2 regions of the Lactobacillus sp. UMNPBX12 genome follow, and region 1 is predicted to be linked to the other one. Evidence: predicted binding sites of a transcription regulator. Region 1 holds the regulator's gene; the other holds the start of a gene.
The links. Region 1 encodes Rex, which represses fermentation and respiration genes when NADH is low (regulators of the CRP and FNR family bind a similar motif). Its sites were predicted from a motif close to TTGTGAANTANTTCACAA; they were not measured.

Region 1 (15,561 bases):
GCACAAAAGTTAACTTTAGCTGCAGCAAACGGCTTATTAAACTTACTAGAAGAACCAGTAGCGCCAGTAGTTACGATTTTGATTACTAACAATAGTGATCAGATTTTACCAACGGTGCGTTCACGGACCCAGATCATTAATTTTGACAATGGTGAGAGGGCTAGTGGTAGGACTGCAGTCTTACTGGAGAATGGTTTTTCAAAAGCAGAAATTGAGGAACTGGGTAATCTTGATAAATGGAATCAGGCAATTAAATATTTTTATCAAGAAATGCTGGAACACAACAGCTTAGCACTTGTCAGTGCACACAAGCTAGCTGCTGATGCTAAGCTAGTGTCAGAGCAGGGTTACATCTTGCTTCAGTTAAAATTATTGGCCGAGCAAGATTTGCGTAATCCTGCTAAAAGAATAATGGCGGCGACAATGCTTAAGAATTTAATTGAAATAGACAAAATGCGTTTGAGTAACGTAAATTTACAAAATGCGTTAGATTATCTCGCCTTAAAATGGAAGTAGGTGTTTAGATTGGATCCATATTCAAAACTGAAAAAGATTGAAGAAACAACAGAAAATATGACCAAGACGATTGCCAGCTTGGAAAATGATATTTTAGAAACATTAAAAGAAAACACGGAATTGAAGGTAGAAAATCAATTACTCCATGAGAAGCTGGACAAGTTAACGGCAAATCAGCCTGCACCTGAGACTAAAACGCAGAGTGGCTTGGAATCATTGAAGAAGATTTATGATTCAGGGTATCACATTTGCAATATGTACTATGGCTCGCATCGTGATCCAAGTGCAGATTGTATGTTTTGTCTTGATATTTTGGACAATTTTGGCGAAAAAAAGGGCAAGAAAAAGGACGGTAGATAATGAAACGTCAAAGCAGTTATGCAAAAGATGAAGGAAAGCTTTATTTAGTGCCAACTCCGATTGGTAACTTGGAAGATATTACTATTCGTGCTAAAAAAGTTTTAACCGATGCAGATTATGTAGCCGCAGAAGATACAAGAACTAGTGGGATTTTACTGGAAAAAATTGGGGTTCATAATAAAATGATCTCTTTTCATAAGTATAATTCCAAAGAGCGGGCGCCGGAATTGATCAAGTTGATGAAGGAAGGGGCTGTGATTGCCGAGATTAGTGATGCGGGGATGCCAGTGATTTCTGATCCAGGTTATGTGTTGGTGCAAGAATGCATTAAGCATGATATTCCGGTTGTACCACTTCCTGGTCCAAATGCTTTTTCAACTGCTTTGATTGCTTCCGGTTTTAATCAGCCATTTACTTATTATGGCTTTTTACCAAGAAAATCGTCGGAACAGAAGACATATTTTGCACAGATGCGCGATAATAGAGCAACATCAATTTTTTATGAAGCCCCGCACCGTCTAGCAAAAACCCTCAAAACATTGGCTAGTGTGCTACCAAAAGATCGTCAAATTGTTGCTGCACGTGAATTGACCAAAATCCACGAAGAGTTTATCCGGGGTAGTGTGGAAGAAGTCACGAATTACTTCAGTGAGAATGCTCCACGCGGGGAATTTGTGATTCTAGTTTCACCTAATACAGAAGCGCCTCAGCAACTATCTTGGACAGAATTAATTGACTTAGTTAATGACTTGGTTGAAAAAGGTGAATCCAAGAAAGATGCAATTAAACAGGTAGCCAAGCAGCATCATGTTTCTAAGAATGAATTGTATGATCAATATCACCAGGATTAATTATGAAGTATACCGAAGAATATCAAATTGAATTTAAAGATTGTGACGAAAATCGGCGTTTAAAATTACCAGCACTAGTTGAGTTAATGATGCAGGTTTCTGAGCATCAATTAAGTCAAGGCGGTGCCGGGACCGATGATTTGGTCAAGCGCGGTCTCGGCTGGGTCGTAACGCAATATCATTTTGAGATTAGTGACCTACCTAAACCCGGTGATCAAGTTATCTTGAGTACTGAAGCTAGTGGCTATAACCGCTTTTTTGAATATCGTGATTTTGGCGTTAGTACGGCAGACGGCAAGCCATTAGTAACTGTAAAAAGTCAGTGGGTAATGCTTGACTTGAAGAAACGGCATATGGTGCCAGCCGATACTAAAATGATGGAAGATTGGGGTGCACTACTACTTAAAAAGATGCCGCGTTTTCCACGTTTGCGTGCGCGCGACAATTATGAACATATTCGTCCGTATCGCGCACGCTATGATGATTTGGATACCAATCATCATGTAACTAATAGTCATTATTTCAGTTGGTTTGTTGATATGTTGGATCGTAACTTTTTAAAAGAACATATCGTTACAGCAATTGATATTAAATTTGATAAAGAAGTTCATTATGGTGAGAGTATAAATTCTTGCATGGACTTGGTTCAAGATGATATTGTTACTACATATCATGCAATTGAAGCAGAAGATGGGACAGTTAAGGCCGTCTGTGAATTAAGTTGGCGTAAGATATAGTAATAACATGACGCTATTAGTCATGCTTTTTTAATTAGTAGGAGGAATCGGTCGAATGAATACAAAGAAAATTTTACGAACGGATTTACAGCAACTAGTCTTTTTAGGTATTGTTGTTGCAATGAAAATTATTCTAAGTCAATTTTCTTTTGGTCCAGTCATGGTTAAAGTAGGACTGGGTTTTATCGGAAGCGTTTTACTAGGATATCTTTTTGGTCCACTCTGGGGAACCATTGGCGGCGGAATTAGTGATTTAATTTCATCTGCACTTTTTGGCAATCAAGGTGGCTTTTTCATTGGTTTTACTTTAACAGCAATGGCAGGCCCATTTATCTACGCCCTGTTTTTATATAATAAGCCAGTTAAAATTTGGCGGATCATTGCTTCTACTATTCTGGTGACTGTAATTGTCAATATTGGCATGAATACCTTATGGCTACATATTATGTATGGTATGAATTTCAATGCGGCTTTGATCCAACGTTTACCTAAGGAGACGATCGTTCCTTGGATTCAAATGGTTATCAGCTACTTTGTTTTACAAGCCGTTTCTCGTGTTAAAATAAAAAAGTGATTTAAAGCGAAAAGAGAAAAATATATAAAATGAAAATTTTAAGTGTTTCGACAGCTACTAATCATTTGAGCGTGGCCTTGAATGATGGTCAACAAATTATTGTTGAGAAAAATGAACGAGATGAGCGTAATCATAGCGAACATCTTGATCCTTTGATTGATGAAATTTTAAAAGATAATGATTTAAGCTTAAAAGATATTGATCGTTTTGCAGTTGCTATTGGGCCAGGTTCTTATACTGGACTAAGAATTGGAATCACTACTGTTAAGATGTTTGCCAGCATTTTAGATAAAGAGGTTGTAGGAATCTCAACTTTACAAGCTTTGGCTAAAGGCGTTCAAGAAGACGCTTTGGTAATTACTGGTTTAGATGCAAGAAATGACAATTATTTTGCGGCCGGTTATTTAAGCGGTGCTGTACCAGAGAATGTCATTCCAGACGGTCATTACAATATCGACGTTTTAATTAAGGCAATTCAAGATTATGCGGCCAAGCATGAAGTTAAGAAAATTGTTTTTGTGGGCTCAGGTCTTGAAAAGCAAGATGAAAAATTTAAAGCTTTGAATATTCCATATATTTATGGAACTGAAGAAGAGAATGTCATCCATGCTGGGCTAATTGGACAATTAGCTGAAAATGCGGTTCCAGTTGATCCAGATAAATTATTGCCACGTTACTTGCGTCGAACTCAGGCTGAAGTAGACTGGCATAAAAAGACAGGCAAACCATTCGAGCCAGATAGTCATTATGTTGAAGAAGTTTAATCAATTTTTCCATCAACAGTTAAATCGGATTGATATGAGTTTTACCCCGTTTATTGCGAATGTAAACGGTAAGAGACTACAAATTATGCAAGCTACAGATGACAATATTCCTGACCTGCTTGTATTAGAGGAGCAAGTTTATTCAGGTCGGACACCGTGGAATAAGTTTTCATTTGAGCGAGAACTAGAGAAGCGGCATAATTGTCTTTATTTGGTAGTGTATTATGAATCGATGCTAGTTGCATTTATTGGTGCGCGTTTTACTCCAGAAGAGACGCATATTACTAATATTGCAGTAGCGCCGGCTTTTCAAAATATGCATATTGGTCGTTACTTAATGCAATTGATTATTGATCGGGCGCGTGAAAATGACAGTGATTGCGTTAGTCTAGAGGTAAGAGTAGATAATGAGATTGCCCAAAAGCTATATCGTTCCTTAGGTTTTGAAGGTACCTTCATTCGTAAAAACTATTACCATGATACTCATACCGATGCTATGAACATGGTTTTATGGTTAAAACCACATCAGATTAAAAGAAAGAAGTTTACGTTTTGAGTGAAAAAAAAGATGTTCGCATTTTAGCTTATGAGAGTTCTTGTGATGAAACTTCCACTGCTGTCATTAAAAATGGGCGTGAGATTGAAAGCTTAATCGTAGCAACGCAGATTAAGAGTCATCAACGCTTTGGTGGTGTAGTCCCTGAAGTTGCTAGTCGTCATCATATTGAAGTGGTTAGTCAGATTACTAAAGAAGCTTTGGCTGAAGCTAATTGTACTTGGAAAGATATCGATGCAATTGCTGTGACTTATGGCCCTGGCTTAGTTGGTGCTCTTTTAATTGGTGTAAGTGCAGCTAAGGCTGCTTCAATGGCAACGGGTATTCCTTTGATTGGTGTTGATCATATTATGGGGCACATTATGGCAGCTCAACTAAAAGATGAGATTGAATATCCAGCTCTTGCATTACAGGTTTCAGGTGGACATACTGAAATAGTTTTACTTAAGGATCCTGTTCATTTTGAAATTATCGGTGATACGCGCGATGATGCTGCTGGCGAAGCATACGATAAGATTGGTCGTGTTCTTGGGGTAAACTATCCAGCAGGTAAAACTATCGATGCCTGGGCTCATGAAGGCAAGGATACCTTTAACTTCCCACGAGCAATGATGGAAGATGATGACTATGACTTCTCATTCTCAGGACTCAAGTCAGCTTTTATTAACACTTGTCATCATGCTGATCAGATTCATGAAAAGTTGAATAAGTATGATCTGGCTGCAAGTTTTCAAGCAGCAGTAATTGATGTTTTGGCTCATAAAACAATTCGCGCAATTAAGCAATATAAGCCCAAGACCTTTATCATGGGTGGTGGGGTAGCTGCCAACCATGGCTTACGTGATCGCATGAGTGCAGAAATTGCTAAGTTGCCTAAAGCAGACCAACCTAAGGTGATTTTGCCAGATATTAAGTTGTGTGGTGATAATGCTGCAATGATTGGGGCTGCTGCGTATAATCTTTATAATAATGGTCAATTTGCGGATTTGACTTTGAATGCTGATCCATCACTTGAATTGCCATATGCTAAGAGCATGTTGAATTAAATAGAATAACTTTTTAAATCAAATACCTAGAACGATTATTTCTAGGTATTTTTTTCTACGTAAAGTCAAGCGCAATAAGGTGTTTGGCTTTATTTTTTACCTAAATTTTGTCATGAGTATCTTTTAGTGGCGATTTATTTTTTTAGAAAGCATACTAAATAAGCCCACCTCTATATTTAATTTATGGGCTTAGCGTTATAATGTACTTGATCAATTAATTACGACTAAAGTCTTTTTGGTTATGTGTGGCTACGTTGTAATCATATGGTTGATCATTGATAATCAGGGCATAAATGGTTCTGATTAGTTTATGAATTGAAGCAATAGCTATCTTTTTGAACCCTTTGGTTTGAGAGGATAGCTTTTTGCTTTCATAATAATCTGCTATATGACACGGATTTGTCTTAGCTGCATTATCAATTTGTCCAATAGCTCGATAAAGCAACTTACGTGCGACTGCATTGCCATGTTTAGTAATACTTAAATTAGAGTCCATTTCTCCTGACTGATATCTGCCTGGATCAATTCCGATAAAAGCATTGATTTTATTAGGATTACTAAATCTGCGTAAATCTCCTAACTCTGCTAAAACTCTGACAGCAGTGGTCTGTGCAAAGCCTGGAATGCTTTCTAGGTTTTCTAAATCATGATTAGGCAAAGACTTCGCTAACTTAACCATTCTTGCGATTAAATTTTCTCTTTGATCACTTAAATTAAGCAATCTGTGTGCATAATACTGCACTTGCTCGACTTCTATGCTAGAGCAAGATACAACTGGATAAGCTTGATAAGCTAATTCAATTAATTTATCTGCAGTCCTTAGAGCGTGTTTAAAAGCAATCCCCTTTAAGCTCATTAACCAGTTAATAAGCTGTTTTTTATCTTCTCTTCTTACTAAGTCACAATGAGGATATCGCACAACTATTTGCCAGTAATTTTTACCTTTAGCAGAAGAAAATAAATTTTCAATTTCAGGAAAAGTCGATTGTAGAGCTTGGTGAAGTCGATTTTTAGCCATTACTAAGTCAGCTGTTAACTGGTCATAGAAGCGGCTCAAAGCATTAAGCTGCTTATAAGTTTGAGATTGAAGTTGATTAATTGGATGATGATATAGTCTTTGAATTAAGGCTAAATGATAAGCATCAGTTTTATCAGTCTTATTATGACGTAGTCCCATATCCATTTCTTTTTTAGCTTTAAGAGGATTAAGAATTACATATTCATAGCCGTAGTCTTCAAGAAAAGCCTGCAGTCTGCGTGAATAAACACCGGTAGCTTCAAAAATAATTTGTGGATGTTTAGAAAAAGCAGCCAGCTCATGAAGTAATTGAATAAAACCAGGACGATTATTAGTAATGGTTAGTTCATTTTTGCTTTCACCAATTAGTTCACAAACAGTAGAAGTAGACTTGCTTACATCAATTCCAAAAGTAACTTGCATAATAAAAACCTCCAAAACTTAGTAGTAAAACGTATTTACTTAAGAAATCAGATCTAATTTTCTAAACTCGACATCTAAGTCTCCACATTCTTCGAAGAGACTATTGAAAACTTAAGTAAAACTGCCAGTTTATTATGCGACATCAAGTGTCTAAAGACCTCAGGGCATATCGTTTTACTACTACTTTAATTCTACAAAAGAATAAAAATAGTGAATCAATTATCCCGTCGGATAACTAATTCACTATTTAGCTTAGAATGTTTACTATGTCTAAATTTAATAAAGAACAAAAAATAGAAATTTATCATAAATGGAAAGATGAAAATATCTCAATCAGTCAATTGGCTAAAGCGTACAGAATGAATCTAGCTAATTTAGACTATATGCTTAGATTAATTGATATGCACGGAATAGAAATTTTAACTACTAAAAACCAAAGCTATTCCAAAGAGATCCAGCAGCTGAAAGAAGAAAACTTGCGATTGCGTATTGTGAACGAATACGTAAAAAAACTAAGTGCCTTGGATCAAGAAGATCAGAAGAAATAGCTAGGGTGATTACGGATCTAAGGCAAGAATTCAAAGTTAGTTTAAATTATGTATTAGCTGCGATTGCAGAGCACCCTGAGCTACCTATAATTGCCAGAAGCTCATACTACAAGATTATCAAACGACAGCCCGCCAAGCCTAAACGGTCAAAGCTTATTGCTAGAATCCATGGGATTTTTAATCATCATCAGGGCCGCTATGGATATCGCAGAGTAGCTTTGCAGTTAATCAGAAAGGGCTGGAAAGTTACGGAGAAAACCGTTCGCTATTGGATGCATAAATTAGGTCTTAAAGGCATCAGGCGCAATAAGCGCAAATATTCAAGCTATAAAGGTACTATTGGCAAAATAGCTCCAAATTTAATTCATCGTGATTTCTTCGCAGCCCTGCCTAACACAAAATGGTATACTGATATCACTGAATTTCATCTTAATAATGAAAAGCTTTATTTATCGCCTATTCTAGACGGCTGCGGTGGCGATATAGTTTCTTATACTATCTCCAAACATCCAGATATGGATTTAGTAATGACAATGCTTGACAAGGCTTTTGCCAAAGAAACAGCTCTTAATAACAGCATTTTTCATACTGATCAGGGCTGTCAGTATCAAAGCCCTCGTTATCAGCGAGCTTTAAAACTCCATGGTATTACTCAAAGCATGTCCAGAAAGGGCAACTCCATGGATGATGGGCTAATGGAGAACTTCTTTGGCCTGCTCAAAACTGAAATGTTCTATGATCAAGAATACAAGTATCATAATCTTCAAGAATTAACTCAAGCAATCGAGGAATATATCGAATACTGTAACAACGAAAGGATAAAGAGCAGATTAAAAGGCTTAACCCCGAAAGAGTATCGAAGTCAAGCCTGTATTAATCCAATATTTTAATTGTCTACTTTTTACGTCTCAGTACATAGAACTTACTTATTATACTTTTATTCAAAATTGTCCATTTCTTCGATTGCCTTTTCCCAGGCAGAATTTGCTTCATCTAATTTCTGTTGTACATCAGAAAGCTGTTCTTGCAGTGGCCCCAATTTATCAAAGCTTGAAGCAATTTCTGGATTGGCCATTTCGGTTTGGATTTCTTGCTCTCGTTCTTCAAGCTGTTCAATTTGTTTTTCTGCATTATCAATTGCACGCTGCAACTTTCTCTTTTGAGAATCACGTTGCTTTTGCTCTTGGTAAGAAAGTTTTTGCTGGCTAATTTGTTTGCTTGGCTCGACTTCTGGCTCAGCGGCACTATTTTCAGCCATAGCTGCTTGTTTTGCCTTCTCATCAAGATAATAAGAATAATTGCCATCGTAGACTTTAGCATGCCCATCGCGAACTAAAACAATCTTATTAGCTAGTTGATTAATAAAGTAACGGTCGTGGGAAACAAAGAGCAGGGTACCATCAAAGTCTTTTAAAGCTTTTTCTAGTACTTCTTTTGCTTCGATATCTAAGTGGTTAGTTGGTTCATCCATCAGTAAGAAGTTATCATGTTCAAGTGATAAAACAGTTAAAGTTAACCGTGCTTTTTGTCCACCAGATAATTGACCTACCGTTTTATCAATGTCTTTAGCTGTGAATAAAAAGCTGGCTAAGATTGACCGTACATCGCGTTCAGGCATGGTTTTGTGACGATCCCAAACAGTATCCAATACAGTCTTAGATGGATCTAGTCCTTGTAATTCTTGGTCGTAATAACCAATCTCAAGGGATGCGCCATACTTAATTGAGCCACTCTTGGGCGTTAATTGCTTCATAATAGTCTTAAGCAGAGTAGATTTACCGATTCCATTTGGTCCAATAATCGCGACGCGATCTCCTTTATTAATCTGGAAGGAAATATCTTTAACCATGGTTTTATCGGGATAACCAATCGTCAAATCGTTGAAAATTAATACTTCCTTGCCAGAAGGATGATCGCTTGAAAAATGAATCCGTACCTTATTTTTATGTTTAGGTGGAGTAATCCGCTCAATTTTTTCTAGTTTTTTACGCCGACTTTGTGCACGCTTAGTGGTAGTTGCTCGAACCAAGTTTTTTTGGATAAATTCTTCATCTTTTTTGATTTCAGCTTGTTGCTTTTCATAAGCGGCTTCTTGGTCCTTATCACGTTGCTCGCGCTGCATGACATAGGCTGAATAGTTGCCCTTAAAAGCAGTTAATTTACCAAATTCTAGTTCAAAAATTTGGGTTGCTAAATGATCTAAGAAATATTGGTCGTGGGAAACCACGAGGATTGCACCACTGTAATTCTTTAAAAATCCTTCCAACCAATCTAGGGTATCTAAATCTAAGTAGTTAGTTGGCTCGTCCAATAACAACAGAGCAGGTTTGCGTAAAAGTAATTTAACGAAAGCTAACCGTGTTTTTTCACCACCAGATAAACTACCAATCTTTTTCTGCCAAGTACCTTCAGGAAACTTAAATCCATTTAAGATACTCTTGATATCAGATTGATAAGTATAACCGCCTTTTTGTTCAAAGTTGAATTGCTTTTGATCGTATTGCTTAAGCAATTCTTGATCTTCAGGATGATCTGCAATTTTTTCTTGTAGTTGAACTAAGCTTTTTCCTTCCTTTATTAAAGGAGCGAAAACGGTTTCCATTTCATCCCAAATGGTTTTATTTTCATCTAATGCATTTTCCTGAGCGATATAACCAACATCAATGCCTTTATTAACTGTAAATTCGCCGTGAGTTGGTTCTTGCTCACCAGTCATTATTTTTAACAGGGTGGTTTTACCAACCCCGTTAGGGCCAACCAATCCGATTCTGGCATTGTAATCGATTGAAAAATTAACATTTTTGAATAATGTGTTGGCCCCAAATTGTTGTTCTAAATCGTGTCCTTGTGCAATAATCATAATTTTTCACCTAACCACTATTCTACCATATAGCGCAAATTGTTTGTTTTTAAGTTAAATATGTGAAAAAAATGATAATTTGTGAAAAAGATACTTGCATAAGTACTATCATAGCAGGTATGATAGAAGTGCTTGATTGTACATTCACAAACATTTAAGTTTGGAGGGTTCCTATATGGAAAAAATAAAAATCCCAAAAGCAACGGCAAAAAGATTACCATTATATTACCGTTATTTGATTATTTTAAATGAAGAAGGCAAAGATAAGGTTTCTTCAACTGAGCTGTCAGAGGCAGTTCAAGTAGATAGTGCTTCAATTAGAAGAGATTTTTCATACTTTGGTGCGTTGGGAAAACGTGGCTATGGATATGATGTAAAGAATTTATTGAGCTTCTTCAAGAAAATTTTGAATCAAGATACTTTAACTAATGTTGCTTTAATAGGTGTAGGTAATCTGGGACGGGCGCTGCTTAATTACAACTTTAAGCGCAGTAATAATATTCGAATTTCCTGTGCTTTTGATATCAATAAGGAGATTACTGGTCGTATCTTAAGTGGTGTCCCCGTTTATGACATGGACGACTTAAAGCAACAACTAAGTGATCAACAGATTACAATTGCAATTTTGACAGTTCCTTCAACAGCTGCTCAGAAAACTACAGATGAAATGGTTGATGCGGGTGTAAAGGGAATTATGAACTTTACTCCGATTCGTTTATCAGCTCCAGCTGATGTGCGAGTACAAAATGTAGACTTAGCAACCGAATTGCAAACGTTGATCTATTTCTTAGATAGTGACAAAGAAAACTAAATTTGAGTAAAAGAAAAAGCCGATTTTCGGCTTTTTTTCATGCAGTTGTTTCACTCTTGATTAATTTGACAGGCAAAATATAATTCTTTTGGCGCAATTTTTCGTCAGGATTGGAAATTCGGGTAAGCAATAACTTAACCAATAAAGTTGCAATATCATGAATTGGCTGAGCAATTGTGGATAGTTCCGAATGGTAAGTTTGAATTTGCTTTGTTCCGTCAAAACCAATCACTTTTAATTCCTTAGGCACTTTAATGCCTAATTTTTTTGCTTCTTGTAAAACTAAAACTGCAGTTAAATCATCTGTGCAGACGACGCCATCAGGATGATCATTGACTAACATGTCATGAATTTTCATATTTTTAATGTTGGAAGAATCAGAAAAAGCAACTGAACGAATGTGGGCTGAAAAGTGACATTCCTTTGCTTCATCAAGATAAGCTGCTAGTCGTTCGTCAGTCGGATTACCTTTTCTGTGTTCATTGCCCAGAAAGTAAATTTTGTGACAACCAGCTTGAACCAAGTCATGTACTGCCAACTTGATGCCTTGATAATTATCACAACTAACAATTGGAACATTATCAGATAGCTTTCGGTCGAAAGAGACAATTGGCAAACCTAGTTGTTGGTATTCATTGATACCTAGATTGTGCGCACCAGCGATAATGCCATCAACTTGATTAGCCTGAAGCATGCGCAGATATTCGCGTTCTTTTTCTTTGTTTTGTCCTGCATTGCATAGGATTACTTTATAGTTTTGTTGGAATAAAGTGGTTTCGATATCCTGTACTAATTCCGCAAAAAAAGGATTAGTGATCTCAGGAAAAATCAAACCGACTAATTTCATTTTCTTTCCTTGTAATGAGCGGGCAATAGAATTGGGACGATAATTTAATTCCCGCATTGCGGCAAAAACTTTATCTTTAGTTTTTTGACTTAAATAGCCATGGTTGTTGATTACCCGCGAAACGGTAGTTACAGAGCAACCGGCTTTTTTGGCAACGTCGCTTAATTTTGCTGCCATAGTATCACCTGACGTTTAAAGAATTGTTTGCATTTGCCAAAGCTTGCCAGTGTAGTCAATGTCTTGAGCAAACGCAATTTTTTTGTTGGTCTGATCGGCAAAGTAGCGTCCAGTCAATACCTTTTCACCATCATTAACGAATACTTCAATTAATGAATGATCAACAAAGATATCAAGCTTGAGGTCATGATTTGGTGAAAGCGTAATAGCTCGACTTTCGCCATAATCAACTGCTACTTTTTGCCCAGCATGAGCACGATCTAATACTAATTTACCATTTTTGGTATTGAAATTGAGCTGTAAACTGTTACTTAAGTCATTATTTGCAGCTAAATGTAAAGTGCCACTTTGGTTAGCCTTAATTGTTAATTCAAGTTCAAATTGTTGGCCGGCTTGATCGCTGACTACTTGATTAGATATGCTTGCTTCGTTTTTGCGGATACTGCTTATTGCCTTAACTGGCGTTTGAATTAACTTGTCACTCTTTAGGTGGAGTTCCTTCACTTGACTCAAGCAGTTAGCCCAGTTTTCATCATCAGTAGGGTAAGTAGTGTCAGGCAAGCCAACCCAACTGACTTCGTAGGCATTACCATCTGGGGCGTTAAAGGCCTGAGTGGCATAAACATCGAACCCGTGATCCAAATTGTGTAATTTACCTGGATTAATTAACTTATGATTTTCCCAGTCAATATCATCAGCAATAACGTACATATTTGGGTAAATGTCATCATAAGCTGCTACTTTTTTGTCTAAACCCTGAGGACAGAAAATGACCACGACTTTGCCATCAACACGGACGATGTTGGGACACTCGATCATGTAGCCCATGTCTTCGTTGGTAAAGTCTAAGAAGCCCAATTCTTCCCAGTTCTTTAGATCCTGAGACTTCCAAACGTCAATGTGACCGTGTTTTTCCTTTTTATCTTGGGCACCTAAAATTGCGTAGTAAGTGTCATTTTCTTTGATAATTTGGGGATCGCGAAAATGTTCGGTGATGTGATCTGGATTCTTAAATAGGATGGTTTTGTCTGAAACTTTATTATTTTTATCCATCCAAGCACCGATTTGATAAGGAGTACGTACCCAATTTTCATCGCGGTGGTTACCGGTATACATGATGAAAAGCTTACCATCGATTTCGCGAGCAGAGCCAGAATAAGCTCCATGTGAATCAGCCATTGTGTCTGGTTCAATACCTAAGCCTAAGTTTTCCCAGTGAACCATGTCAGTTGATTTGAAGTGCCACCATGACTTTAGACCGTGAACTGCACCGAATGGATATGATTGATAGAAGAGGTGGTAAGCACCATCAAAGTAGGAAAATCCATTAGGGTCATTAATTAAGCCAGAAATAGGATGCAAATGATAGCGCATTTGGTAAGGGGAGTTTGCGGCTTGTGCTTGCAAATGCATTAATGTATCAGCGTCCCAATCTTGATAAGGTAAGTAACGTTTTTCTCTTGTCCATTCCATAAATATACCTCCATGAAAGCGTTGTCTTTTTACATGTATTTTAAGTTAGTCTGAAAAATATGTCAAACGTTTAACAGAAAGGAAAATACTTATTAATTCATAAGTAAATAAAAGAAATAAAGAATTTTATGTCAAACGATTGACATATTTTTTGAATGCGTTATCATAATTAGTGAATTGAGAATAAAACGTTTACATAGGAGGAATCAATATGGACCACAGAAAAGTGGCTGAACGAGTAATTAAAGACGTCGGCCGTGACAATATTATTGCCGGTGCCCACTGTGCTACTCGTCTGCGTTTAGTATTAAAAGATGATTCAAAAGTCGACCAAAAAGCATTGGATAATGATCCAGATGTTAAGGGTACTTTTAAAACCAATGGTCAATATCAAGTAATTATTGGGCCAGGGGATGTTAATGACGTTTACGATGAGTTCATTAAAATCACTGGTTTAAAAGAATTATCAACTGATGACTTAAAGAAGGTTGCAGCTGAAGGTAAAAAGAAGAATCCAGTAATGGATTTCATTAAACTTTTGTCTGACATCTTTGTTCCAATCATTCCAGCCTTAGTTGCTGGTGGTTTGTTGATGGCTTTGAACAACTTCTTGACTTCACCAGGTCTGTTTGGACCAAAGTCAGTTGTTCAGATGGTACCGAATGTTGCTGGTATTTCAAGTATGATTCAAGTTATGTCAGCAGCTCCGTTTATTTTTATGCCAATTCTAGTCGGAATGTCGGCAGCTAAACGGTTCGGTGCTAACCAATTCTTGGGTGCTACAATCGGAATGATTATGACGACACCTGGACTCCTTGGTGCAAATCACTTCTGGGACATTTTTGGCTTGCATGTTGCGCAAACTAACTATCAATACCAGGTTATTCCAGTTTTAGTAGCTGTTTGGGTATTGTCAATTTTGGAAAAGTACTTCCACAAGCACTTGCCATCAGCTGTTGACTTTACCTTTACGCCACTTCTTTCAATTATGATTACTGGCTTTTTGACTTTTACAATTATTGGGCCAGTCTTCAAAGGCGTATCAGATGGTATTACCAATGTTATCGTTTGGCTATATGACACTACTGGTGCCTTTGGGATGGGTGTCTTTGGTCTTACCTATTCAGCTATTGTTACTACTGGGCTTCATCAAAGTTTTCCAGCGGTTGAAACTCAGCTTTTAGCAGCCTTTGCTAAGAATCCAGCCAGCTCTGGTGACTTTATCTTTGTTACCGCATGTATGGCTAACGTAGCTCAAGGTGCCGCAACTTTCGCTGTTTACTTCTTAACTAAGAACAAGAAGATGAAGGGCTTGGCTAGTTCATCAGGTGTTTCAGCACTTCTTGGTATTACTGAACCAGCACTTTTCGGTGTTAACTTGAAGTATAAATTCCCATTCTTCTGTGCCTTAATTGGTTCAGGTGTAGCTGCTGCTTTTGCGGGCTTGATGCATGTTACTGCAGCCGCTCTTGGTTCAGCTGGTTTCTTAGGCTTCCTTTCAATTTATCCTAAGACTATTCCAATGTGGGTTGTTTCCGTATTAATTAGTTTTGCTGTTGCCTTCATCCTTACTTATGTTTATGGTAAGGGTCATTTGAAGGAAGAAGTTGCTGAACAAGATGTTCCAGTAAACGACGCAACTGATTATGCTGAAGAAACTCAAAAGGCTGAAAAGCTTGGTAAGGAACAAATGGCATTAAAGGATGAAGTTATTGCTTCACCAGTTGATGGTACTCCTGAGAGTTTAACTAAAGTTAATGATCAAGTATTCTCTGCTAAGTTAATGGGTGATGGTGCAGCCGTTATTCCAAGTGATGGTACGATCTATTCACCAGTTACTGGTACTGTGACTATTGCTTATGAAACTAAGCATGCTTATGGCATTAAGTCAGACGATGGTGCAGAAGTATTGATTCACATTGGTCTTGATACTGTAAACCTTAAGGGCGAGCACTTCGAAAGTTTCGTTAAGCAAGGTCAAAGAGTTAACAAGGGCGATA
Region 2 (15,561 bases), on a different contig from region 1:
AAAAGAAATCAAATGTGGGTTAGGTACGGCAATTGAAGTAAAACGTAATCCAGGATAAATTTCTGGCAACCAAGCATCAATAATCCGTTCTTGTCCTAAATTATCAAAAGGGAGTGTCTCTTTATTAAAGCGTACAGGAGAGATCTCAACTGCAAATGCTGGCACGTTAGAAGCAAAATCTTTTTCTCTTCTAACACGTAAGCTGGCATTCATTGTGTCAACTAGGAAATTATCTTTTCCCGTTTTTTCACTTAGGTAACGAGCAACGGTGCGTAGACCGTTGCCACACATTGATGCTTCACTTCCATCAGCATTGATTACACGCATCTGGCCAAGTGAGTTAGAATGCACGGGATGATTAACTACTAAAACGCCATCTGCTCCGTGAAGCAGTCCAGTTTGTGGATTGGTAATCTTTTGCGTAAAATTTTTTAGCTCGGCGTCACTTAATTCGTGTTCGAATTGTGTTTGATCAAGAATAAAGAAATGATTTTGAGAACCGTGAACTTTGAATAAATTAATCATAATGCCCCCTAATTAAAAAACTTTTGATAAATAATTTTTACTGCTTCATCAGCCTTTTCTTTTTTAGTACCGATCATGATTGAAATTTGAGAAGCTCCCTGATTGATCATTTGTGGTGAAATATCATGATCGCCTAAAGAATCGATAATTTGACGGCTGATGGTATGTTTTTGTCGCATTCCTTCGCCGACAACCATAATAATTGCATAATCTTCAATCCATTCGAGTTGATCTGGATTAATTGTAGCTTGAATTTCATTACAAATTTGATCAATTAACTGATCGTTTAGAAAATCATTGTTAAAAATAATGGTAATATCGTCAATCCCAGATGGCATATGCTCATATGGAATATTATGTTGGTATAAAATTTGTAATATACGTAAGGTGAAACCAGCTTCTTTATTGAGCAAATATTTATGCAAATATAATGCGGAAAAATGTTTTTGGCTGGTTACGCCGGTTATTGCATTATCTGGGACAAAATCCTTTTCTGGGACAATCATAGTGCCAGGATTGCTAGGATCATGAGTATTTTTCACATTGATAGGAATCTGTCCTTGAATAGCAGGAATCAATGCTTCATCGTGAAAAACAGAAAAGCCAGCATATGACAACTCTCGCATTTCGCGATAAGTCATTTTCTTGATGGATTGGGGATGCTCAATAATATGAGGATTAGCGGCAAAAATCCCATTGACATCTGTAAAATTTTCATAGAGATCAGCATGAAAGCCGCGAGCTAGAATAGCCCCGGTAATGTCTGACCCGCCACGGGAAAAAGTGGCGATATTACCAGACGGAGTCATGCCAAAAAAGCCAGGAAATACGATACGTTCATCAGCCTTAATTTTAATTTGGTCAAGATTTAAGTAGCTCTCTGGATTGACAATGGCATCATTGGGCAAAACGAAGATGAATTGTAAAAGGGGAGGTTGCCGAAGCTGAGTCATGCTAAAGGCTTGAGCTGGGGCGTAGTTGAATAAACTGCGGACTGTCGCGAACAAAATTCGCGGAGCGCTATCGACCATAGATTAAGTAGAAATTAATCCATTGTTTGTTTGGCGCAGACAATGGATTTTTTATTAGCGTTTCGCCTGAAAAAGACAGGAGAACAAAATGAATTCACAAATTGCAGTAGATCAGATTAATGAGCAAGGCCATTTAACGATTGGTGGAGTTGATACAGTAGAATTAGCTCAAAAGTATGGTACGCCATTAGTAGTTTATGATGTCGATCAAATTCGTCGACAAATTCGGGCTTTTAAGAAAGTTTTTGAAGAAGAAAACATGGCCTATGCTGTTAGTTATGCAAGTAAAGCTTTCGCAGCAATCGCAATATATCAGGTTATTGCAGAAGAGGGAGCATACACTGACGTAGTTTCAGCAGGTGAGTTATTTACTGCAATAAAAGCCAATTTTCCAATGGAGAGAGTTAGCTTTCATGGTAATAATAAATCATTAACTGAATTGGAAATGGCCGTAAAAAATCATGTTGGCAAAATTATTATTGATAATTTTCATGAGATTCAGTTATTGGCGCAAGTTTTAAAAAAGTACGATGCTACGATTAGTGTCATGTTGCGTATTGCACCAGGGATTTCAGCACATACCCATGAATATGATCAAACAGGTCAGATTGATAGTAAATTTGGCTTTGATCTTGAATCAGGTCAAGCAGAAAAGGCATTAAAACAAGTTCTAGCTAATCCTAGGATGAAAATGTTGGGGATTCATGCTCACATTGGCTCACAGATTTTTGCCTTAAACGGCTTTGAAATGGCAGCACAAAAATTAATGGTAGTAGCGCAAGATTGGCGAGAAAAGTATGGCTATCTTGCACAAGTTATTAATATTGGTGGCGGTTTTGGGATTAAATATACCCAAGAAGATCATCCATTACGACCAGAAGAATTTGTTAAGACGATTGTTAAGGTGATCAAAACTGAAGCTGAAAAAATGAATTATCCTTTACCTGAAATCGATATTGAACCGGGAAGATCAATTGTTGGTCCAGCCGGTTACAACCTTTATACGGTGGGTAGCCGTAAGGATATTCCAGGTTATCGTTCTTATATTACTGTCGATGGCGGGATGGGAGATAATATTCGCCCTGCACTTTATCAGGCTAAGTATGAAACAGTTTTAGCCACCGATCCACAAGCGCCTTTGACTGAACATGTTCGTATTGCTGGTAAGTATTGCGAGAGTGGCGATATATTAGCAGAAGATCAAGCTTTGCCACAAGTCAAAGCTGGAGACTTGTTAGCGATGTTGGATACAGGTGCATATGGGTATTCAATGGCTTCAAATTATAATCGTAATCCTCGACCAGCAGTGGTATTTGCAGAAAATGGTAAAGCAAAATTAGTCATTAAGCGTGAAAGTTTAGAAGACTTGGTTCATTTAGATCAATCATATTTAAATTAGAAAAGAGAAAAAAGATGGCAAAGTTAAATGCAAAAAGTATTATTGATTACATCGGTAATGCACCAAAAAAGACACCGGTAAAAGTCTTTATTAAAGGAGATTTAGCACAAATTGATTTTCCAAAGAAAATTGAGAATTTTACTGAAGCTCATTCTGGCGTGATCTTTGGTGACTGGAAAGATATTGAACCATTTTTAAAAGAAAATCATCAAATTACGGCCTACCATATTGAAAATGATGCACGAAATTCAGCAGTTCCTTTATTGGACTTCAAAAAAGTTAATGCTCGAATTGAACCAGGAGCTATTATTCGTGATCAAGTGGTAATCGGTAATAATGCAGTAATTATGATGGGTGCCATTATTAATATTGGAGCAGAAATCGGGGCTAATACCATGATTGATATGGGCGTAGTTCTCGGTGGCCGTGCCATTGTTGGACAACATTGTCATATTGGAGCTGGTAGCGTATTGGCTGGTGTAATTGAGCCTGCTTCAGCTAAACCGGTTCAAATTGATGATAATGTCATGATTGGAGCTAATGCAGTTGTAATTGAGGGTGTTCATGTAGGTGAAGGAGCCGTTATTGCAGCCGGAGCAGTAGTTACTCATGATGTGCCAGCACATACGATGGTAGCGGGCGTTCCTGCTAAAATTATTAAAAAAGTTGATGAAAAAACTAGTAGTAAGACGGAACTAGAAGATAATCTGAGAAAGTTATAAAATGTCAGTTTTAAGTGAAAGTGAGTTAATTCAAATTAGAAGGCATTTACATCAAATACCTGAATTAGCACTAGCAGAAAAAGAAACACATGATTATTTAATCGAGATAATTCAAAAATTTAAGCAAGATTATTTGGAAGTTGAGATACCGTCGACACTGCCTACCGCAATTCTAGTATTAGTTAAAGGAAGAAAACCGCACAGAACGATAGGATATCGTGCTGATATCGATGCTTTACCAGTTACTGAAAAAACTGGACTGGCATTTTCATCAAAACATGAGGGAGTAATGCATGCATGTGGACATGATATTCATATGACCGTGGCATTAGGTTTGTTAAGCTATTTTAGTGAAAATCAGCCACAAGATAATTTGCTTTTTTTCTTTCAGCCAGCCGAGGAAAGCCAAAGTGGTGGGATGCAAGCTTATGAAAAAAGAATTTTTCATGATCAATTTAAACCTGACGAGTTCTATGGCTTGCATGATAACCCCGCTTTGCCTGCTGGTAGCATTGGGTGTCGGATGGGTACACTTTTTGCTGGTACAACTGAAGTCAATATTGATATTTTAGGTAAAAGTGGACACGCAGCTTTTCCGCAAGATGCAAATGATACGGTAGTTGCAGCAGCAAGTTTGATCATGCAGGTTCAAACTATTATTTCACGAAGCATAGATCCAATTCAAAGTGGTGTTATTACTCTAGGCAAAATCGAAGCTGGTACGATTAGAAATGTAATTGCAGGTCAAGCTAGAATTGAGGGCACGATTCGTGGCTTAACTCAAAATATGATTTTGACAATCGATCAACGTCTCAAAGAAATCTGTCTTGGTATTGAGAAAAGCTTTGGTGTAGAAGTGAAGTTAGATTTGAATCAAGGTGGATATTGGCCAGTAGAAAATAACCCACAATTAACCAAGAACTTTATTTCATATATGAAAAGTCAGCCGACGGTTAACTTTATTACTACTGAACCAAAAATGACAGGTGAAGATTTTGGCTTTTTGCTGGCTAAATTCCCTGGGACAATGTTTTGGCTAGGTGTTGGTGATCCTGATTCACAATTGCATACGGCTACACTTAATCCTGATGAGAAAAGCATTCAGCGCGGCGTTGATGCAATCAAAGGATTTTTGATTAATAGAATGAGGCAATAAAATGGCAACATTAATTGATGCAGATTTGTTAACGGCGATTGTTACGCCATTTGATGAGAATCAAAAAATAGATTTTGCCAGTTTAGAAAAGCTGGTTAATTATTTAATTGACCAAGGTTGCAATGGCTTTGTAGTTGGTGGTACGACCGGAGAAACGCCAACTCTGACTCATGATGAAAAGATAGACTTGTACCAGCATTTTGGTCAAATTGTTAATGGACGTGTTCCGGTTATTGCAGGAACGGGCAGTAACGACACTGCAACCACTATCGCCTTCACCAATGAGGTAGCACAAATTAAAGGAATTGATTATGCCTTAGTAGTAGTGCCACCGTACAATAAGCCTGATCAGCGTAGCATGATTGCACATTTTAGTGCTATCAATGAACAAACTAAGATCCCAATTTTGATCTATAACATCCCTGGTCGAACTGGCGTGAAGATGGAAAAAGAAACGGTAGTCCAATTATCACGCCTTAAAAATATTAAGGGAATCAAACAATGTGCATCTTTAGAAGAAATGGAATACATTATTGATCATAAAGATCCTAATTTTTTGGTATTTAGTGGTGAAGATACGCAAGCGTTACCTGCAAGATTACTAGGAGCCAATGGCGTTATTTCCGTAGCTAGCCATTTATATTGCAAACAAATGCGGCGAATGTTTGATGATCTTTATGAAGGAAATTATCCTGAGGCGGGCACGATTCAACGCTGGTTAACGCCGAAAATGCAGGCTTTGTTTATGTATCCTTCACCAGCTCCTGTTAAGGCAGCCTTGAATGCTCAAGGATTTATAGTAGGGGGATGTCGTTTGCCATTAGTCGCTTTAGGTGATGAGGAAAAAGAAAAGTTGGCCCAGCATTTAGGTTTAAATGCTAATGCATTGATGCAAAAGTTGCCACTTAATTTAGGAAAGGATTGGTAAGACGAGATGCCTAAAAAAGTACTAATAGCTGGGTTTACTGGCGCAATGGGGCAAAAGGCTGTTAGTTTAGTTAATCAGCTGCCCAATTTTGAATTGGTGGCTGGATTTGCTCCAAAGGCAGTAAATGAGCCTGAAAGATATCATTTACCTAAAACAGCCCAAATTTTTAACCAATTAAGTCAAATTCCTGACCATGCTGCAGATATTTGGATTGATTTTACTACTCCCGCAGCTGTCTATGACAATGTTTGTTTTGCTTTAACGCATCAAATTAAACCTATTGTTGGAACTACTGGCTTGAGTGATGATCAAGAAGCAACTTTGATTGAACTAGCCAAAAAGGAAAAATTAGGTGGTTTAATCGCACCTAATTTTGGAATGTCAGCAGTTTTATTAATGAAGTTTGCTGAAGAAGCTGCTAAGTATTTCCCTGATGTTGAAATTATTGAAATGCATCATGCAGATAAAAAAGATGCACCTTCAGGCACTGCCTTAGCTACTGCAAAAATGATCGCGCAAAATCGTCCTGAACATCAAACTGCGCCTGATGAAACTGAGACTTTAGCCAATGTTCGCGGTGGAGATTATCAAGGAATTAAAATCCATTCAGTACGCTTACCTGGCTATATTGCACATGAGCAAGTTTTATTTGGTGGACCTGGCGAAGCTTTAACCATTAGACAGGATTCATTTGATCGTGATTCCTTTATGAGTGGGGTTAAAGTTGCTTTAGAAAAAGTTGATCAATTAACTGAACTAGTTATTGGCTTAGAGAATATTTTATAAGAGGAAAAATTATGCCAGAATTAGCAAATGACTTGGCTTTAAGTAAGAAGATTCAATCTGTTAAGGCTTCGGGGATTAGGATTTTTGATAATAAAGTTTCAACCATTCCTGGAATTATCAAGCTGACTTTGGGTGAGCCTGATATGAATACACCTGAGCATGTTAAAACAGCTGCAATTGAAAGTATTCGAAATAATGATTCACACTATGCGCCACAAAAGGGAAAATTGGAACTTAGGCAAGCAATTAGCAATTATTTGAAAAAAGCAACTGGAGTAGTTTACGATCCAGAAACTGAAATTGTGGTTACAGTTGGCGCAACTGAAGCAATTAATGCGACACTATTTTCAATTACCAATCCGGGTGATAAGGTTGCTATTCCTACACCGGTATTTTCACTATATTGGCCAGTTGCAACTTTAGCAGATGCAGATTATGTATTAATGAACACGTCAGAAGATAACTTTAAATTAAGGCCAGAAAGATTAGAAAGTACACTTAAGGAAGAATCTAATATCAAGGCGGTTATCTTAAACTACCCAGTTAATCCGACAGGAGTTGAATACACCGAAAGCGAAATTAGGGCATTAGCTGAAGTGATAAAAGCACACAATCTGTACGTAATTACTGATGAAATTTACAGTACTTTAACTTATGGCGTTAAGCATTTTTCAATTGCAAGTGTGATTCCTGAACGGGCAATTTATATTTCTGGATTATCTAAGTCACATGCAATGACAGGATACCGACTGGGTTATGTAGCTGGTCCGGCAAAAATTATGGAACAAATTGGTAAAGTCCATGGTTTAATGGTTACGACTACAACTGACTCTTCTCAAGCTGCAGCGACTGAAGCTTTGGAGCATGGATTGGATGATCCAGAAAAATACCGCAAAATATATCAAAGACGGCGCGATTTTGTGTTGGATGAATTAGCTAAGATGGGGATGCAAGCAGTTAAACCACAGGGAGCATTTTATATTTTCGCTAAGATTCCAGCTAAATATGGTAAAAATGATATGCAATTTGCACTGGATTTAGCATTTGAAGCAAAAGTCGGTATTACTCCAGGTAGTGCTTTTGGTCCTGGTGGAGAAGGGTACGTTAGAATGTCATATGCTTCCAGTGATGAAAATCTACATGAAGCGATGGAAAGAATGAAGAATTTTTTGCGAGGAGAAAAATAATAGTGAAAGAATATAATGTTGCAATTCTAGGTGCTACTGGTGCCGTGGGAAGAAGAATGATCGAACAATTGGAACAATCAACGATTCCAGTTAAAAGCTTAAAGCTACTCGCATCCTCACGTTCAGCAGGTACAGTTTTAAAATTTAAGGATCAAGATTTGACAGTTGAAGAAACTACACCAGAATCATTTGATGGTGTAGATTTAGTACTTTCCTCAGCTGGTGGTGCAGTGTCAAAGAAGTTTCTGCCGGAAGCCGTTAAGCGTGGTGCTGTCTGTGTTGATAATACATCAGCATTTAGAATGGAACCAGATGTACCACTGGTTGTACCTGAAGTTAATCCAGAAGCATTGAAAAAGCATCACGGCATCATTGCCAATCCAAATTGTTCAACAATTCAAATGGTAATGGCTTTGGAACCAGTTCGAAGAAAATTTGGTTTGAAACAAATTATCGTTTCCACTTATCAAGCTGCTTCAGGAGCAGGGCAAGCAGCAATTGATGAATTAAAAAAGGAAAGTCAAGATTACCTTGATGGTAAAGACATGCAAGCAGATGCTCATATTTTACCTACTAAAGGAGACAAAAAGCATTACCCATTAGCCTTTAATTTGTTACCTCAAATTGATGTTTTAGAAGATAGTGGCTATTCTCATGAAGAATGGAAGATGATTCATGAAACAAAGAAGATCATGCTAAATGACATGAATGCCAAAGATATCAAGGTAACTGCAACTTGTGTTAGGGTTCCTGTGCCAATTTCTCATGGGGAAAGTGTCTACTTTACTGTTGAAGATGAGACTGCAACGGCACAAGATATTAAAGATACAGTTGCTGCCTTTCCAGGTAATGTTTTGGAAGATGATATTAAACATCAAATTTATCCGCAACCAATTAATGCAACAGGTAAGCGAGAAACTTTTGTTGGCCGCATTCGCCCTGATTATGAAAATAAGGGTGCCTTCAACATGTGGATTGTAGCCGATAATTTGCTTAAGGGTGCTGCATGGAATACGGTTGAAAATGCGGAATACCTAGTTAAGATGAACTTACTATAAAAATTTTGAAAAATAAAAATGAAAGCGCAAACCATGATTAAAAGTGATTTTGCGCTTTTTGATTGTGGTAGAATAGTTCAGGATTAAAAGGAGATTGAAATTTTGAAGACACTAAAAAAGTTCGGGATAGCTTTCATTTTATTTTGTTCATCGTGTTTGATAATGTCAAATCATGCTGTGCAGGCGAAGAGTTATTCAAATAAGCAACTATGGCAATATACGCTTAAGATGATGAAAAAGCATCAGTTACGAGGAAGCATTGAAATTGTAAAAAATGGGCATGCTCAACGTGTTAGCTTAGGCTACGGTTATTACAGCAAACGACTGAAAAATGGCAATACAAAATTGCTTTATCCAGTTGGTTCTTTGCAAAAGATGGTTACTGCTGCAATAATTACACAGTTAATCTACCAGAAGAAATTCAATCAGAATACTAAGATTTCACGCTGGTATCCAAATTTGAAGCATGCAAACCAAATTACGGTGGGGCAGTTAATGACACATACCTCAGGAATTAACGTAATTGGAACAGAATCTAATCATGGAGTTAATTTTTCTGAAAATGGCGCGATCAATTGGATAATTGCCCAAGCCAATGCACGAGAAAATACGGGACGCAGTAAATTTAATTACAATAATGCTAACTATGTTTTGCTGGCAGGCATTATCAGTAAAGTAACGGGAAAGTCTTATGCTGCTAATGTGAAACAGCGGGTTATTCGACCATTGAAGTTGAAGCAAACCTATATTTACCAACAAATTCCGCGGTCAAAGACTGATGCGATTTCATATCTTTATTCTGGTGGTAAAAATTACAGTGCTAGTGCCTATGCTAATCGTAATGTTGTTTCTCAATTGCCTGGTGCTGGGAATCTATTTTCAACGGCTAATGATTATTATAAAATCCAATCAGGTATGCAAAATGGCAAGATTCTGACTAAAAAACAGTTCCATTATCTTGGTCATTTAAGTTCTAAGGTTAATACTTACTCAGGTGGTTTTTATCTGAAAAAGAATCAAACTTTAAAAGTCGCTTATGGCAATTTTGGTGATACCCACTTTGTTAACTGGATGCAACTGACTACTGATAATCAGAATGGAATTGTAATGTTTTTGAATCAAACTTATGGTAGTAAAAATCATATTCGTGCAATCGGGTATAACATTTTAAAGCATATAAAGGCTAATACCTTTATTAAGGGCTAAGAAAAAAGCTTGTTAACTGATATTGAAGTTAACAAGCTTTTTTTAACGATGATTTTTAGGCATTTTGCTGCGCTGGCCAAATAATTCGCCAACTAACTTGAAGAAGCCGTAAGCAATTAGCAAAATACCGATAATAATAATTGCTCTCCGATTAAAGGCACTAGGGTTAACCACTACGATAATTCCTAAAGCAAAAGCAATTAATGCCTCGATCGCTACAATAGTAATCTGAAAAATTCCGGGTAATTTACGAAAGACTAGTTGCCTAATTCGAATGTAGGAATAGATAATTAAGAATAGTCCTAAGAAGTAGTGAGCTAAGAAAATTAGTAGACGGTTATTAGAAATTAACGCGGTTGATAAAGCAAAAACTACTAAATACGAAATAATAAAGAAGTTTTTTTGTCGGTCTTTTAGACTAGATTTTGCCGTTGTTAAAATTTGGTGAACACTGAAACCAATCCCCGTGAAGGCAACTAGGGCGCCAAAAGCGCGCACTGCATATTGGGGTAGAGTTAGACTAATGATTCCTAATACTACCAGCACCCAACCAACAATTGTGTCTGTTGAGAAAAGCGCTTTGGTCAGTTGCTGGCTCTTGATCGTCTGCCAAATGCTGGAAAATAATGAACCAAAGACGAAACGGGTTCGCCGAGATGAATCAGCCAGTGAAAACAAAATTGCACCAAAACCGCCAAAACCATTTTTATCAAGTTCGTTGATCTTAGTTGCGCCGCTAGAGCTTAAAGCAGAGAAGAGGTCATTAGTTAAAGACTCACGTTCTTCTAGGGTGGCGTTACCAATCCATTGATTGATTAGTTGATTATATACTTGAGATTGAGCATTGCGGTGGCGTCTGGTGTCGAAGTTAGAACCGATTATTTGCCAGGAAAAAGCATCGTGTTGGCTTAGTCCCTTGCGAGTACTATCAACAATAGTGGCTGGAATATTTTTCGACTCAAATAAGCGACCGATGACGCTAAAATCTGGCACAAAGCGGCGTAGAGTATTTTGCAAATACTTATTAGGGAGCTGAGCACCAATTTCTTCTGCAATTCCAGGTGAATCAAAGGTATAAATACGTTTGATTCTTTTTCTTAATTTGGGCTCAATATTAATGGCAGCATATTCAGCTAAATTGCCACCTTTTGAGTGACCGCCTAAGTAATAATCTTGATCATCAGCTTTGAGAATAGTTTCGAGCAATTTTACTGCTTGTTGTTGGGCTACAGTGATTTTAAAACTAATTTCAAAATCTTCTTTCCAGCCAATTAGTGAATCGTCAGTCCCACGAAAAGCAATAAAGTTGGTCCCATCAGTTAGTTCAATTTTGATTGCACTAAATTGAGTATGTTCAGTTAACGTACTAATAAAATACGACAGTTTTGCATTTTTAAAGCGGTCTGCATGAGCCATTAATTTAAATAGTTCTTGGTATTGCAAATTATCATAACGAGGATGATCATCTGCAAAATAGAGCTTGGCAGCCTTCTCTAAACTAATTGTCGTTCCGTTACTTTTAACAATACCTGGTAATTCAAGATAAGAAAAAATAGATAAAACAAGTGCATCAATATCATTAAAAGGCGATGTTGAGAAGTCAACGTCACCACGCCATTTTAAATATGTAAGAATATTATTATCTGGATACATGCTTTACCTTCTTTAAATATAACTTTATAATTCCATTTCAATTTTAACGTAACTTATAAAGGATAGTGCAAGAAAAAAGCCCTTTTGAGAAAATTTTCAAAAGAACTTAGGATTTGATATAACATCAGTTATTTATTGTGGTATAATAAAACAGGTAGAAGGGGATTCTACTACCTGCACATGGGTCATAATAAGGACTTATAAAAACAATCAAGACCCAAGAAATAGTATATCAATATGATATACTAAACACAATATCTTTGTGGCTTTTTTTAGGAATACTGTTATATTTATTATATAGCAGTATTTTTGTTTTATAAAAAAGAGGAAAAAGGATGTTAAAAGAAGGAACATATAGTGCCCGTGCACGCGGCATGGCAGGCTTTGTAGGTGTGACATTAACTGTAGCTGATAATAAAATTTCAACTGTAGATTTAGATTTATCTACGGAAACGCCGCAGTATGGTCAAAAAGCAGAAAAAACATTAAAGCAGGAAATTTTGGATAAACAATCTGCTGATATCGACGCTGTTACTGGTGCAACATTTACTTCCAATGGGGTTAAAGAGGCTACAAGCGAAGCCTTAAAACAGGCAAAGTAGGAGATAACTGTGCACGTTACTACATATTTCATCATTGCTGTAATTATTATAGTAGTATTTTTGTTATTCAGATCAGAGCACAAGTTTGAATTCTTAAAGGCTGCAATTTTATTTGTCATTCAGCTGTGTTGTTCAACAATTAATTTCTTAATTTTCATGGTAATTGCGTATTTGATCATGAGTCAATGGGACCATGTTAATTTGGGAAACTTGTTTTTGCTGTTAGCAGCATTTGTTGTACTTTCAGGTGTTTTTGTTTATTGGGGGATGCGACTGGCTAGCAAAATTTTTAAGTTTTCGACAACTACACTCACTTTGGTAGAATATTATATTCAGTGGTCGTTAATATATGTTACAGTTTATCAAGCGATATTTAGTAACATAAAACATATTACTTCAATTACAAACTTCATCAGAGTAGGTAATTTTTTAGATCCAAATTTGTTTGTAGTTGTGATACTGCCATCATTCATTTCAGTTTGGATTGCGGTAATTCTTTACAAAAAGTCAATTAAGGCAATATAAAAAAGAGGCGTGAGCCTCTTTTTTGTTATTTTCTTTCTAAAATTTCATCCATCTTTTGGAAGAAGAGATCCTTATTGGCTTTAGTAACAAGAGTTACTTCTCTTCCTTTAGGATCCCGTACAAAGCTTCCTGCACTTAACCCATCAGTGATGACTCTTGCTTTAGCCGTTTCGGTTTCAACAACTTCTGGATATAGTGCGCTGATTGTAGTTAGCACATCCCAAAGGTAGAGTTCGGCTGATGGTATAGATACGATTAGACTATAGCCTTGTCCTATCAAGTCCATTGCAGGATATTTGCGTAAACTTGCCCAGTGCTGGCGCAACTCATCGTTAAGTGGTAATTCTTCCGTACTTTCTAATCCGACCATCTGAATTGGAATATTTGATTCAAATACGCGTTTAACTGCGTATGGATCCCAAAACGAGTTCCATTCTTGACTACCGTCAGCGTTAACCATAGCAACGTTGCCGTGCCCATCAAGAGAACCACCCATCCAATAAAGTTTTTCAATGTTTTTCTCAATGTCGGGATCGACATCTAAAGCGCGAGCTAGGTCAGTTAACGGACCTGTCATAACTAAAGCGATAGGCTCGTCTGCTTCTTTAATTTTTTCGACCATGTCTAAATGAGCAGGAAGCTTTGCCTGTTGCGTATCAATCTTGCCACTTTCATTGAGCATGGGAAGATAATTAAATGAATAAGTTGCCATCCGCCACTCGTGAGGAAATTGGTTGACTGCACGTGAGTTGGAACGAGCAATAGTCAAATCATCACCACGTAAGTTAAAAAGATCGGTCATTTTGCGACATGCTTCAACACTAGGATCAATGTAGCCGTCTGCATCAATTGCACCAACGCCTAAAAGTTTGATATTTGGTGCTTGTAGTAAGAGCAGATAAGATACTAAATCATCGATATTACCATCATGGTTAAAATAAATTTGTTTCATTGTTTATGCCTTTCTTAATATAGATACTTTTATTCTACCAAGATTTTAGTTGAAATGATCGGGTAGATGATTATTTTTACGATAAGCGTCTCTAGAATTTGGAGACCTCTTTTTGTGCTAAAATAAAAAACATGAATATTGAAACATTAAAAAAAGAATTTAGCGCTCGGGCAAATGAAGAAAAGGCCAATCATCTTGTTGGTTACATGCGAAATCAATTTCTATTCTATGGCCTACAAACACCAGAACGTAGGGCGATTTCTCATAATTTTTTGAAAGATGAAAAGAAGAAAAAAGAAGTTGACTGGAAGTTGCTAGACCAGGCATGGGATGAAGAACAACGCGAATTGCAATATTTTGCCTGTGATTATTTATTGGCAATGAAAAAGTATATTGTTTTTGATGATTTAGCTAAAATTGAGCGTTTTGTTAGAACAAAGCAATGGTGGGATACGATTGACTCATTAATCAAAATTTATGGCTATGTTGGCTTAACGGATAATCGAGTAGACGATCTAATGCTCAAGTGGTCGCAAGATCCAGATTTCTGGGTAAGAAGGGTCGCGATTGAGCATCAATTATTGCGTAAAAAGAAAATGAACACCGCGTTATTACAAAAAATTATTGAAAATAATCTTGATAGTCAGGAGTTTTTTATCAATAAGGCATTGGCTGGGCTTTGCGTGATTACTCTAAGACCAATCCAGATTGGGTGCGTAACTTCATTGAACTGCATCGAGAGCATTTAGCTAAATTGAGTATTAAAGAAGGCAGTAAATATTTATAAAATAAAAAACTGATATTCAATGATTAAAGTCTGAATATCAGTTTTTTGCTATTAATAGTTTAATTAATCTAAGTCTTGACCGTTAGATTCGATAACTTTCTTGTACCAGAAGAATGAGTCCTTACGTGAACGAGCCAATGTACCTTCACCAGCATCGTTTTTATCAACGTAGATAAAGCCGTAGCGCTTATCCATTTGACCAGTACCTGCAGAAACAAGGTCAATACAGCCCCATGGTAAGTAGCCCATTAAGTTAACTCCATCGAGTTCAACTGCCTTTTCCATTTCTGAAATATGGTTTCTTAAGTAGTCAATTCTGTAGTCATCGTGAATTGACCCATCAGTTTCAACTTTATCGTAAGCTCCAAGACCATTTTCAACGATGAATAATGGTTTGTGATAACGGTCTTGCAATTGATTTAATGCAATTCTTAAGCCTTCTGGGTCAATTTCCCAGCCCCAATCGCTACGCTTTAAGGTTGGATTCTTAGCAACAGCTTTAGCCAAATCAGTTAATTCATCAGGTTTAACTTTTTCGCTAGAAACGGTAGTAGTCTGATAGTAGGAGAAGCCAACGTAGTCAACGGTGCCTTCCTTTAGGACAATTTTATCTTCATCAGTTATATCAGGACGATAGCCATTTCGTTCAATGTAGGCTTCAACTGCATTTGGATATTCACCAAAAACATGTACATCTGAGAACCAGTCACGGCGTTGCTCCCATTTATCAGCTAAAAGGACATCATCACTTGATGGAGTGAGCGGACGTACAGGTGAGTAGTTAATCATACAACCGATTTGGAAATCAGGATTAATCTTGTGACCAATCTTAACAGCTAAGGCTGAAGCAACTAATTCATAGTGACCTGCTTGATACATGGCGGCTTCTTTATCTCTGTCAGTCATGCCATCTTTGAACAAAATGCCTGAGTTAGTAGTCATCAAGAAATCATTATTGAATGCAGACTGATTATCAATTTCGTTAAAGGTCATCCAGTACTTAACTTTATTCTTGTAGCGTTTGAAGCAAACTTCTGCAAAACG

Region 2: CP363_RS01740 (FMN-binding protein) is a predicted target of Rex. The motif match lies at 11,736-11,753, and genes of this name have one in related genera.

What each region holds. Positions count from the first base shown of each region.
Region 1 is NZ_PCYY01000013.1:36,275-51,835, reverse strand. Features, by position in the region: gene CP363_RS06620 (DNA polymerase III subunit delta) at 1-516, shown strand, start outside; gene yabA (DNA replication initiation control protein YabA) at 526-876, shown strand; gene rsmI (16S rRNA (cytidine(1402)-2'-O)-methyltransferase) at 876-1,727, shown strand; gene CP363_RS06605 (acyl-[acyl-carrier-protein] thioesterase) at 1,730-2,464, shown strand; gene CP363_RS06600 (folate family ECF transporter S component) at 2,520-3,038, shown strand; gene tsaB (tRNA (adenosine(37)-N6)-threonylcarbamoyltransferase complex dimerization subunit type 1 TsaB) at 3,068-3,802, shown strand; gene rimI (ribosomal protein S18-alanine N-acetyltransferase) at 3,786-4,358, shown strand; gene tsaD (tRNA (adenosine(37)-N6)-threonylcarbamoyltransferase complex transferase subunit TsaD) at 4,355-5,404, shown strand; gene CP363_RS06580 (IS110 family transposase) at 5,619-6,845, opposite strand; partial or broken gene CP363_RS06575 (IS3 family transposase) at 7,112-8,283, shown strand; gene CP363_RS06570 (ABC-F family ATP-binding cassette domain-containing protein) at 8,331-10,253, opposite strand; gene CP363_RS06565 (redox-sensing transcriptional repressor Rex) at 10,429-11,064, shown strand; gene CP363_RS06560 (LacI family DNA-binding transcriptional regulator) at 11,102-12,088, opposite strand; gene CP363_RS06555 (sucrose-6-phosphate hydrolase) at 12,104-13,561, opposite strand; gene CP363_RS06550 (sucrose-specific PTS transporter subunit IIBC) at 13,773-15,561, shown strand, end outside.
Region 2 is NZ_PCYY01000002.1:153,565-169,125, forward strand. Features, by position in the region: gene dapF (diaminopimelate epimerase) at 1-525, opposite strand, end outside; partial or broken gene CP363_RS01690 (aspartate kinase) at 534-1,430, opposite strand; lysine riboswitch at 1,392-1,552, shown strand; gene lysA (diaminopimelate decarboxylase) at 1,645-2,955, shown strand; gene dapD (2,3,4,5-tetrahydropyridine-2,6-dicarboxylate N-acetyltransferase) at 2,970-3,677, shown strand; gene CP363_RS01705 (N-acetyldiaminopimelate deacetylase) at 3,679-4,833, shown strand; gene dapA (4-hydroxy-tetrahydrodipicolinate synthase) at 4,835-5,761, shown strand; gene dapB (4-hydroxy-tetrahydrodipicolinate reductase) at 5,768-6,547, shown strand; gene CP363_RS01720 (aminotransferase class I/II-fold pyridoxal phosphate-dependent enzyme) at 6,559-7,734, shown strand; gene CP363_RS01725 (aspartate-semialdehyde dehydrogenase) at 7,734-8,792, shown strand; gene CP363_RS01730 (serine hydrolase) at 8,955-9,998, shown strand; gene CP363_RS01735 (Mbeg1-like protein) at 10,041-11,651, opposite strand; gene CP363_RS01740 (FMN-binding protein) at 11,987-12,253, shown strand; gene CP363_RS01745 (hypothetical protein) at 12,263-12,778, shown strand; gene CP363_RS01750 (nucleoside hydrolase) at 12,804-13,730, opposite strand; partial or broken gene CP363_RS01755 (DNA alkylation repair protein) at 13,862-14,517, shown strand; gene CP363_RS01760 (6-phospho-beta-glucosidase) at 14,581-15,561, opposite strand, start outside.